2 regions of the Pantoea sp. X-Soil-TKNS-1207 genome follow, and region 2 is predicted to be linked to the other one. Evidence: predicted binding sites of a transcription regulator. Region 2 holds the regulator's gene; the other holds the start of a gene.

The links. Region 2 encodes PurR, which represses purine synthesis genes. Its sites were predicted from a motif close to CANGCAAACGTTTGCNTG; they were not measured.
Region 1: a site for PurR is predicted at 3,240-3,257, ahead of guaB (IMP dehydrogenase). Genes of this name have one in related genera too.

Annotation. Positions count from the first base shown of each region.
Region 1 covers NZ_AP035958.1:3,202,263-3,207,595, reverse strand. The annotation lists gene AC6I8V_RS14955 (glucose/quinate/shikimate family membrane-bound PQQ-dependent dehydrogenase) at 1-238, shown strand, start outside; gene AC6I8V_RS14950 (protealysin inhibitor emfourin) at 309-644, opposite strand; gene AC6I8V_RS14945 (M4 family metallopeptidase) at 641-1,654, opposite strand; gene xseA (exodeoxyribonuclease VII large subunit) at 1,775-3,148, opposite strand; gene guaB (IMP dehydrogenase) at 3,319-4,785, shown strand; gene guaA (glutamine-hydrolyzing GMP synthase) at 4,857-5,333, shown strand, end outside.
Region 2 covers NZ_AP035958.1:1,933,535-1,938,867, reverse strand. The annotation lists gene AC6I8V_RS09130 (Grx4 family monothiol glutaredoxin) at 1-108, opposite strand, end outside; gene AC6I8V_RS09125 (C40 family peptidase) at 476-1,264, shown strand; gene cydH (cytochrome bd-I oxidase subunit CydH) at 1,317-1,406, opposite strand; gene purR (HTH-type transcriptional repressor PurR) at 1,692-2,717, shown strand; gene punR (DNA-binding transcriptional activator PunR) at 2,714-3,625, opposite strand; gene punC (purine nucleoside transporter PunC) at 3,735-4,940, shown strand; gene cfa (cyclopropane fatty acyl phospholipid synthase) at 5,251-5,333, shown strand, end outside.

The DNA.
Region 1 (5,333 bases), 1.3 Mb from region 2:
TTTGGCGACGCAGGGCGGCCTGGTGTTCTTCGCCGGTACTCAGGATTACTACCTGCGTGCGTTCGACAGCTCAAGCGGTAAAGAAGTATGGAAAGCCCGTCTGCCAGTGGGTAGCCAGGGTGGCCCAATCAGCTACGTTTCTCCGAAAACTGGCAAACAGTACATCCTGATCTCCGCAGGCGGTGCGCGTCAGTCTCCGGATCGTGGTGATTATGTGATTGCGTACGCGCTGCCGTAACGATCACAACAACGGCCAGTGCCTGCTGGCCGGTTAAACGAAAAAAGGACCGACATCGCCGGTCCTTTTTTTATGCCTGTTCGCCGTCACGCCACAGGGCTTCCAGCGCGGGTGGGGCCACCTGCTCGGGGATCAGGATGACGATCGTCCCGGCCTCATGGTGGGTGGCATAGCTGATTTGAATGCGAAAATAGCGTTGATCGCCTCGACCGATATTCGGCGCCTGATCTTCCGGTTCCCCCAACGGCATCGCCTGTTCCAGCACTTCACACACCCGCTGCTTCTGCGGTGCAGGCAACTGCGCCAGCGTGAAACGCCGTTGCGTTTGCAGCCGGGGAATAAATGCCAGACCGCCTTCGCGCGCCAGTTCGATAATCGCGTCATCGGTCAGTTCGGGGATGTTCACGTCACACCTACCTGCTGCCACGCGGACGCGATCGCATCCGCCACCGAACGGTTAAAGCGTTTGCTGGCGTGCTGCACGGTAAAGCGGGCAAAGGTGCTGAAATCGGCATCCTGCGGCAGCGTCTTGTCACACAGCGTGTCATACCATGCCTGACCCGCCAGCTCCCAGGCAAAGCCGCCCAGCGCTTTGGCAGCGAGGTAAAACGCCCGGTTGGGAATGCCGGAGTTGAGATGCACGCCGCCGTTATCGTCGCGGGTATCGATGTAATGTGCCATATCGGCAGGCTGTGGATCTTTGCCGAGCATCGGATCGTCGTAGGCGGTGCCAGGGGCGGACATCGATCGCAATCCTTTGCCCTTGATCCCGGCAGCCAGCAAGCCTTCGCCGATAATCCAGTCAGCCTGATCTGCGGTCTGCTGGCGGTTAAATTGCTTCACCAGCGAACCAAATACATCGGATATCGACTCATTCAGCGCCCCGGATTGGGCGAAGTAAACCAGCCCGGCTTCGCTCTCCGTCACGCCGTGGGTTAGCTCATGCGCCACGACATCAATGGCGATAGTAAAGCGATTGAAAATCTCGCCATCGCCGTCGCCAAACACCATCTGCTGACCGTTCCAGAAGGCGTTCTGGTACTCCTGGCCATAGTGCACGCTGCCGTCCAGCTTCAGTCCTTTGTTATCCAGCGAATTGCGTTTGTAGACCTGCCAGTAAAAATCGTAGGTGATGCCGAGGTAGTTCCAGGCTTCTTCGGCGGCCACGTCACCATTGTCGGGCTGGCCTTCCGTGCGGATCAGCGTTCCCGGCAGATTTTGCGTATGTTCGGCATCGTAAATGGCGCGCACCACCTGGCCTGGGGTTGAGGTGGTCGCGGGTGGCGCGCTGTGGTTATGTTCAGCCATCAGGTGCTGAACGTGGGTGAGGGTACGACGGGCATAGTCCTGCTGCGGGCCAGAACCGTTGGCGATGATATTGCGCAGGATGTAAGGAGGGATCACGTTAAAAGACATACCAGACTCCCTGGCGAATAATGACTGTGCCAAAAAGTATAGTTCGATTGCGTTGAGAATGAATTCGCACCCGACCCGATAAACATAGGGTCGGCATTGATGCCGGCCAGGCCGGGGTGATTATGTGCGCGTCTTGCGGGCGGCGGTTTTTTGCGGCTTGAGCGCCGTGACCTCACTCTCCACCCAGCCATCATCCAGCCGGGTACGCAGCACATCGCCTTTGCTCAGCTGCGCCATTTTCTTCACCACATGGCCGGTGGTATCGGTAGTCACGCTAAAGCCGCGTGCCAGGGTCGCCAGCGGGCTGACGCCCTCCAGCTGGGCCGCCAGGGTGCCAAAACGTTGACGATGCTGATTGAGCTGCTTTTCCATGCCTTGTTGCAGGCGATAGTTCCAGCGTTCCAGCTGCTGCTGCGCACGCAGAATGCGTTGCTGTGGCTGCTGTGCGTTTAAACGCTGCACCAGACGCTCCTGCTGGCGACTGGCGGCGCGCATCCGCTGATCCAGTGCATCACCCAGCCGACGCTGTAATTGCAGCAGAGCGGTCTGCTGACGCGCCAGACGCAGCTGTGGGTGCTGCTGTTGCAGGCGGTGCTGAATACGGGTGAAAACGCGTTGCTGCTGCGCCAGATAGTAATCCATCGCCATTTCCAGCCGTTGCTGCTGAGACTGCAAACGCCGCAGCAGCTCCAGCTGATTCCGGCTGACCAGTTCAGCGGCGGCGGAGGGGGTGGGCGCACGCAGGTCGGCAACAAAATCGGCGATGGTGACATCGGTTTCATGCCCCACGGCGCTGACAATCGGCAGGCGGCTGGCAAAAATGGCGCGCGCCACGCGCTCATCGTTGAAGCTCCACAAATCCTCTAACGAACCGCCGCCACGGCCGACAATCAGCACGTCGCATTCGTCACGCTGGTTTGCCAGCTCGATGGCGCGCACAATCGCCGCCGGGGCATCCACGCCCTGTACCGCCGTGGGATAGATCACCACCGGCAGCGAAGGGTCGCGACGATGGAGCACGCGCAGCACGTCGTGCAGCGCGGCACCGGTGGCTGAGGTGATTACACCAACCTGACGCGCCGGGTCCGGCAACGGCTGCTTGAATTGCGCGTCAAACAGGCCTTCCGCCGCCAGCCGTGTTTTCAGCTGCTCAAACTGCTGTTGCAGCAGGCCTTCGCCCGCCGGATGCATACTTTCGATAATCAGCTGATAGTCGCCGCGCGGTTCGTACAGGGTGATGCTGGCACGCACCAAAACCTGCTGACCATGCTGCGGACGAAACGCGACGCGACGGTTGCTGTTGCGGAACATGGCACAGCGTACCTGCGCGCCATCATCCTTCAGCGTGAAGTACCAGTGGCCGGAAGCCGGTTGCGTGAAGTTGGAGATCTCCGCGCTGAGCCAGACCAGGCCCATTTCATTTTCCAGCAGTTGGCGCACCGTGGTATTCAGGCGGCTAACGGTAAAAATATTGGCGGTTGGTGGCAGCGACATGTGATGGAGATCAAATATTAAATCAGAGGGTTAATCAACCGATACTACATGGCTGAACCAGAGGATCAAGACTTTTTCTGAAAAAACACTGGAGGCAACCGATTTCGGCCTGTATAATGCCGCGGCAATATTTTATCTGTTCTCATTCACCCCCAGGTTGAGATATTGCCATGCTAAGAATCGCTAAAGAAGCACTCACATTCGACGACGTTCTGCTCGTTCCTGCTCATTCTACCGTTCTGCCTAACACGGCCGATCTCAGCACTCAACTGACGAAAAACATTCGTCTGAACATCCCTATGCTCTCCGCTGCTATGGACACCGTGACCGAAGCTGGTCTGGCGATTGCCCTGGCACAGGAAGGCGGTCTGGGCTTTATCCACAAAAACATGTCGATCGAGCGCCAGGCGGAAGAAGTTCGCAAGGTGAAGAAACATGAAAGTGGCGTCGTTACCGATCCGCAAACCGTGCTGCCAACCTCGCCGCTGGCAGATGTCAAAGCCCTGACCGAGCGTAACGGCTTTGCCGGTTACCCGGTAGTCAACGCGGATAACGAGCTGGTGGGCATCATCACCGGTCGTGACGTGCGTTTCGTTACCGATCTGAGCCAGCCGGTCTCTGCGGTGATGACGCCGAAAGAGCGTCTGGTTACGGTGAAAGAAGGCGAAGCGCGCGACGTGGTTCTGCAGAAAATGCACGAAAAACGCGTTGAGAAAGCGCTGGTGGTGGACGACAGCTTCCATCTGCTCGGCATGATCACCGTTAAAGATTTCCAGAAAGCGGAACGTAAACCTAACGCCTGTAAAGATGCACAGGGTCGTCTGCGCGTCGGTGCTGCGGTAGGTGCCGGTGCGGGCAACGAAGAGCGCGTAGATGCGCTGGTGGCCGCTGGCGTTGACGTTCTGCTGATCGACTCCTCTCACGGTCACTCTGAAGGCGTGTTGCAGCGTATCCGTGAAACCCGTGCTAAATACCCTGACCTCGAAATCATCGGCGGCAACGTTGCTACCGGTGCTGGCGCCCTGGCGCTGGCAGAGGCGGGTGTGAGCGCGGTTAAAGTGGGTATCGGCCCTGGCTCCATCTGTACGACCCGTATCGTCACTGGCGTGGGCGTTCCGCAGATCACCGCCGTGTCCGACGCGGTTGAAGCGCTGGAAGGCACCGGCATTCCGGTTATCGCTGATGGCGGTATCCGTTTCTCTGGCGACATCGCGAAAGCGATCGCAGCCGGTGCGGCGGCGGTGATGGTGGGTTCGATGCTGGCGGGTACGGAAGAATCTCCGGGCGAAATCGAGCTGTATCAGGGCCGTTCGTTCAAATCCTACCGTGGTATGGGTTCACTGGGCGCGATGTCTAAAGGCTCCTCAGACCGTTACTTCCAGAGCGATAACGCCGCTGACAAACTGGTACCGGAAGGTATCGAAGGTCGCGTTGCCTACAAAGGCCGTCTGAAAGAGATCGTACACCAGCAGATGGGCGGCCTGCGCTCCTGTATGGGTCTGACCGGTTGCGGCACCATCGACGAACTGCGTACCAAAGCGGAGTTTGTGCGCATCAGCGGCGCGGGTATCTCTGAAAGCCATGTGCATGACGTGACCATCACGAAAGAGTCGCCGAACTACCGCATGGGTTCATAATCCCGTAAGATTTACCGCCCGGCTTAAGCCGGGCGCTTTTATTATTAAGTCCATCCCATGGAAACGCCGCAATGACGACTGAAAATATTCATAAACATCGCATTTTGATCCTCGATTTTGGTTCTCAGTATACGCAACTGGTCGCGCGCCGCGTGCGTGAGCTGGGCGTCTACTGCGAACTCTGGGCGTGGGATGTCACCGAAGAGCAAATTCGTCAGTTCAACCCGAACGGCATCATCCTTTCTGGCGGTCCGGAAAGCACCACTGAGCTGAACAGCCCGCGTGCGCCGGAATACGTCTTCAACGCTGGCGTGCCGGTGCTGGGCGTGTGCTACGGTATGCAGACCATGGCTATGCAGCTGGGTGGTAAGGTTGAAGGTTCGACTGAGCGTGAGTTTGGTTACGCGCAGGTTGAAGTGAAAACCCCGAGCGCGCTGGTTCGTGACATCGAAGATGCCATCAGCGACGCGGGCAAACCGCTGCTGGACGTGTGGATGAGCCACGGCGACAAAGTGACGGCGATCCCGTCTGACTTCGTTACCGTTGCC
Region 2 (5,333 bases):
TACCGCCTGGGCAGAGAAACCGCAGCTTGGCAGTTTCGGCGAACCTTTCATGTACAGCAGGATCGGGTTTTCTGCGATCTGGCGCTGAATTTTTTCAACAGTACTCATTTTTGCCTTCCTTAATCCGTCACTTCGTGTTTGTTTATTGTAGCGACTTCACCCCCGCACTGAAAACGGGATTTTGCATCGCGATGCTGATAATCGCCATGTTTGTTAAGTTCCGGCATGACAAATAACATTTTCATATCATTAATAAGCATTAACCGATTAATAATTAGCAATAATTGTGCTGTGTTAACCGGCTGAAATCGCTCATTTTTGCCCCATATCGAGTCTCGTAACAGATTAATGGAAAAATGCCTTACCTTTTGGAAAAAAAGTGGATTAGAATCATCACGGCACTGATCATTGATCAGATTATTCTAACTTAGCCGCAGGCTGTTTCTTATCAGACTGCTTAACCTGTAACCGGACTATGCGTTTACTTATTACGCTTTTGATACTGGCTTTCGCCCAACTGTTTTTTAATGTGGCTTCTGCTTCCCCGCAGGCGCCCGTCAATGTCAGTTTGCATAAAGCAGATAAAAAGAGTGCGCGCGAAGATGAACGTCGCAAACGACGTCCGGTGAAAACCAGCACGAAAAAATCCCGTCTGGCCAGCGTTCAAAAGTTAAGACTGAAAAAACAGCCGAAAACCGAAACCGCACTACACAAAACCACCAGCAAAAAATCCCTGCTGAAACAATCGTCGAAGAAAAAATATGGTCATCAGCGTCTGGCGAAAAGAACGTCCGAGCTGGATGAGGATACTGGCGATCTCACCACCATCAAAATGAGCAAGTCACACCGTCAGCGCTACCAGAAAGCGCGTGAAACGGCGATGAATAAGCTGATGGGACAGATTGGCAAACCCTACCAATGGGGCGGCACGTCACCGCATACCGGCTTCGATTGCAGCGGCCTGGTGTGGTATGCCTACAAAGATCTGGTGAAATACAAATTCCCGCGCACCGCGAACGAGATGTACCACCTGCGCGATGCGGCACCGATTAAGCGCGATATGCTGGAGAAAGGGGATTTGGTGTTCTTCCGCATTAACCATCGCGGCACCGCCGATCACGTTGGGGTTTACCTCGGCAACGGCAAATTCATTCAGTCACCGCGTACCGGTAAAGATATTCAGATCAGCGCGTTAGGCGAGGATTACTGGCAGAAGCATTATGTCGGCGCGCGGCGGATGATGACGCCAAAAACCATTCGCTAAACATGAGATCGAAAAAAAGCCGGACACTGATTTTCAGGTCCGGCTTTTTTTATTAATGAAGGATCGCGGTGAAGCTGAACACGATGATCATTAGCAATGCGCCAACCGTAGTACCCAGCGCCAGTTTCAGGTCTGTACTCATCACAACTCCTTAGTCACATTAATTGAAGGGTTAATGCGATTTTCGCACAGCGCCCGGTAAAAATCTCGTCTTATCCGCGCCAGCTTGCTAGAATCGCCGCCTTTCGTTGCGCAACAGATTTTGCGCACGCTGTGTTTGCGGCAAGATGAAGCGATATTGACTGATAGTTAACGCCTTTTTCAGTCCTTAATGCCCCCAAAATCGGGGCGCAAAACCATTAGCAGACGCAAACGTTTAACAATATACTTATCAGTAAGTTGCGATAAGCCCGGGAGTACCATTTTCATGGCAACAATTAAAGATGTGGCGAAACGCGCCGGTGTCTCCACCACCACCGTTTCGCATGTCATCAACAAAACGCGTTTTGTCGCGGAAGAGACGCGTAACGCCGTATGGGAAGCGATTAAAGAGCTGCATTATTCGCCGAGTGCCGTGGCGCGCAGCCTGAAAGTCAACCACACCAAAACGCTGGGGCTGCTGGCAACCTCCAGCGAAGCGCCCTATTTTGCTGAAATTATTGAAGCGGTGGAAAACCACTGTTTCGATCGCGGCTATACGCTGATTCTCGGCAATGCGCATAACGATCTGCAAAAGCAGCGGGCCTATCTGTCGATGATGGCGCAGAAACGTGTCGATGGCCTGCTGGTGATGTGTTCTGAATATCCCGACGACCTGCTGACCATGCTGGAAGAGAACCGCAATATCCCGATGGTGGTGATGGACTGGGGTGAGTCGCGCGGTGATTTTACCGATACCGTACAGGACAACGCTTTCCAGGGGGGCTATCTCGCCGGTCGTTATCTGATTGAGCGCGGCCACCGCGACATTGGCGCGATCCCCGGTCAGATGGAACGCAACACCGGTGGCGGCCGCCATGCCGGTTTTCTTCAGGCACTGAATGAAGCAGGCATCACCGTGCGCCCTGAGTGGATTGTGCAGGGCGATTTTGAGCCGGAATCCGGCTACCAGGCGATGCAGCAGATCCTTAACCAGAAGCAGCGCCCGACCGCAATCTTCTGCGGTGGCGACATCATGGCAATGGGCGCCATTTGCGCCGCCGACGAGATGGGTTTGCGCGTGCCGCAGGATATTTCCGTGATTGGCTATGACAACGTGCGCAACGCCCGCTACTTTACCCCAGCGCTGACCACGGTCCACCAGCCCAAAGCGCAGCTGGGCGAGAAAGCGCTGGAGATGCTGCTCGATCGCATTACCAGCAAGCGTGAAGATCCGCAAACCATCGAAGTTCAGCCGACATTGATTGAGCGTCGCTCAGTGGCTGACGGCCCGTTCCGCGACTATCGCCGTTAAGCAACGGTTTCGCTCAGCCATTCGTGGTTGAGCGTCTCTGCATCGCCAAGATAGGCCAGCAACCAGCCCAACGCCGGAGAGGCGCGCTGTTCTGACCAGCTGACGCAGCAAGGGCTGTCCGGAAACGGCGTTGGCAGCAGCAATTCGGTTAAGCCGCCGCTGTCCAGCAGCGGCCGGGCTAAATGACCTGGCACCATCCCCACGCACAGCCCGGCCAGCAAGCAATCCAGCCCGGTCTCCCATTCCGGCACCACCAGGCGACGCTGATTATCCAGCGTCCAGGTCATGCGGCGCGGCAGCGCCCGCGAGGTATCCTCCAGCACCAGCGACGGCCAGGCGCGCAGTGTCTCCTCATCCAGCAACGCGCTATTCGCTAACGGATGATCGGGGCTGACAACGCAGCGCCAGTTAAGCGCCCCCATATCCTGAAAGGCAAAACGTCCCCCCACCGGAATCGCCTGGGTGGCACCAATCGCCACATCAACCCTGCCGTCCGCCAGCGCATCCCAGACGCCATTAAACACTTCGTAGCTGATAATCAGCTCCATATCGGGAAAGTGGCGATAAAAATCTTTCACCAGCTGCCGGGTACGTTGCGGTTTAACGATACAGTCAACCGCAATGCTGAGCTGACCACGCCAGCCATTGGCCAGCTGCTGACACTGACGCCGGGTGGCCAGCATTTTTTTGATAACACCGCGACCTTCGCGCACAAAATGCTCGCCCGCAGCGGTCAGCACCACTTCCCGATGCTGACGTTCAAACAGCGGCACCGCCAGCCAGGTTTCCAGCTGACGGACCGTATAGCTGATGGCAGAAGGTACGCGGTGCAGCTCCTGCGCGGCTGCGCTGAAACTGCCGGTACGCGCCACGGCATCCACCACCTCAAGGGCATATTCTGACCACATTTTTTTGCCTGCAAATTTTTTGATAGCACTTTGCAAATATTAGCGTTTCACAAAGGCCGCCGCACCCTTTTACACTCCCCCGCGTTCAACCTGCCAAAAGAGAATTACCATGTTGTCATCAAAAGGATTTCTACCCTGGCTTGCGTTACTCAGCATGCTGGGCTTTCTTGCTACGGATATGTATCTGCCTGCATTTGGTGCTATGCAGCAGGATTTTGCCACCGCACCCGGCACCATCAGTGCCAGCCTGAGCCTGTTCCTGGGCGGATTTGCCTGTGCGCAGGTGTTCTGGGGACCCCTTTCCGATCGTTTCGGCCGTAAGCCTGTTCTGCTGGCGGGATTAGTGATTTTTGCCCTTGGCTGCCTTGGCATGTTGTGGGTCACGGATGTACGTCTGATGCTGGCCCTGCGTTTCGTGCAGGCCGTAGGCGTGTGCGCTGCCGCAGTGAGCTGGCAGGCGCTGGTGGTGGATCGTTATCCGCGCGCGCAGGCGAATAAGGTGTTCGCCACCATTATGCCGCTGGTAGCGCTCTCTCCCGCGCTGGCTCCGCTGTTAGGTGCCTGGCTGATGGGCCATTTTCACTGGCGCAGTATCTTTGTGCTGCTGACGCTGATCACTGTCGTGCTGTTGATAGGTACCCTGAAACTGAGCAGCCCTGCCCGTTCCAGCGCGGCGCGCGTTGCGCAACCCGGCTGGCTGAGTTTACTGGCTTCGCGGATTTATAGCGGCAACGTGCTGATCTACTCCGCCTGTTCCGCCAGCTTTTTTGCCTGGCTGACAGGCTCGCCGTTTATCCTCGCCGATGCGGGCCTCTCCCCCGCGGATATCGGCCTGAGTTATATACCGCAAACCATCGCGTTTCTGATTGGCGGCTTTGGCTGCCGCGCGTTGCTGAATCGTTTTCAGGGCAAACAGCTGCTGCCGTGGTTGCTGGTGATTTATAGCCTGAGCATTATCAGCCTGTTTGCCGTCGCCCAGCTGCCAGCCCCTGCCCTGTGGGCGTTATTGCTGCCGTTTTGCGGTATGGCGCTGGCTAACGGCGCGATCTATCCGATTGTGGTGGCCAGCGCTCTGCTGCCATTCCCTCACGCCACCGGTAAAGCCGCTTCGCTACAAAACCTGCTGCAACTGGGGCTATGCTTTGTGGCCAGCCTGCTGGTCTCTGCCGGTCTGCATCAGGCGCTGCACAGCACCAGCCTGGTCATGCTCGCCACCGTCGCCCTCGCCTGGGCCGGTTACGGCTGGCAACGTGTTGCAACAAACGCACAAAGTGATGTTGCTCACAACTCTCGTCCCTGCGAAGATAATCACTAAGGCAACGATTTTAGTTAGCATACTAACGATAAGTCGTTGAATATTGACCCACGTAAGCATATACTGCGTGGGTCAGCATTTCTGTAACAAATCAATAACATAATTGTATTAATTTTAAGCGACTCTGTCGCTGGGATGGCGTCTGCACGATATTCTTCCCCCTGTGTTGTGGCAGACATTTCTACTCAGATTCATACCTCTGTAAAACGTCGGATATCTGGCGCACGGATTTTCCGTGAGTTCTCTCACAAGCCTGGAGAAATTGACTATTCTATTTCTCAGGTTGAATCGGACAGGTGATGGAGAAGCTATGAGTTCATCGTGTATAGAAGAAGTGAGCCTTGAAGAAAACCACTGGTTTCGTATCGCCCATGAATTACTCGAACGGGCCGA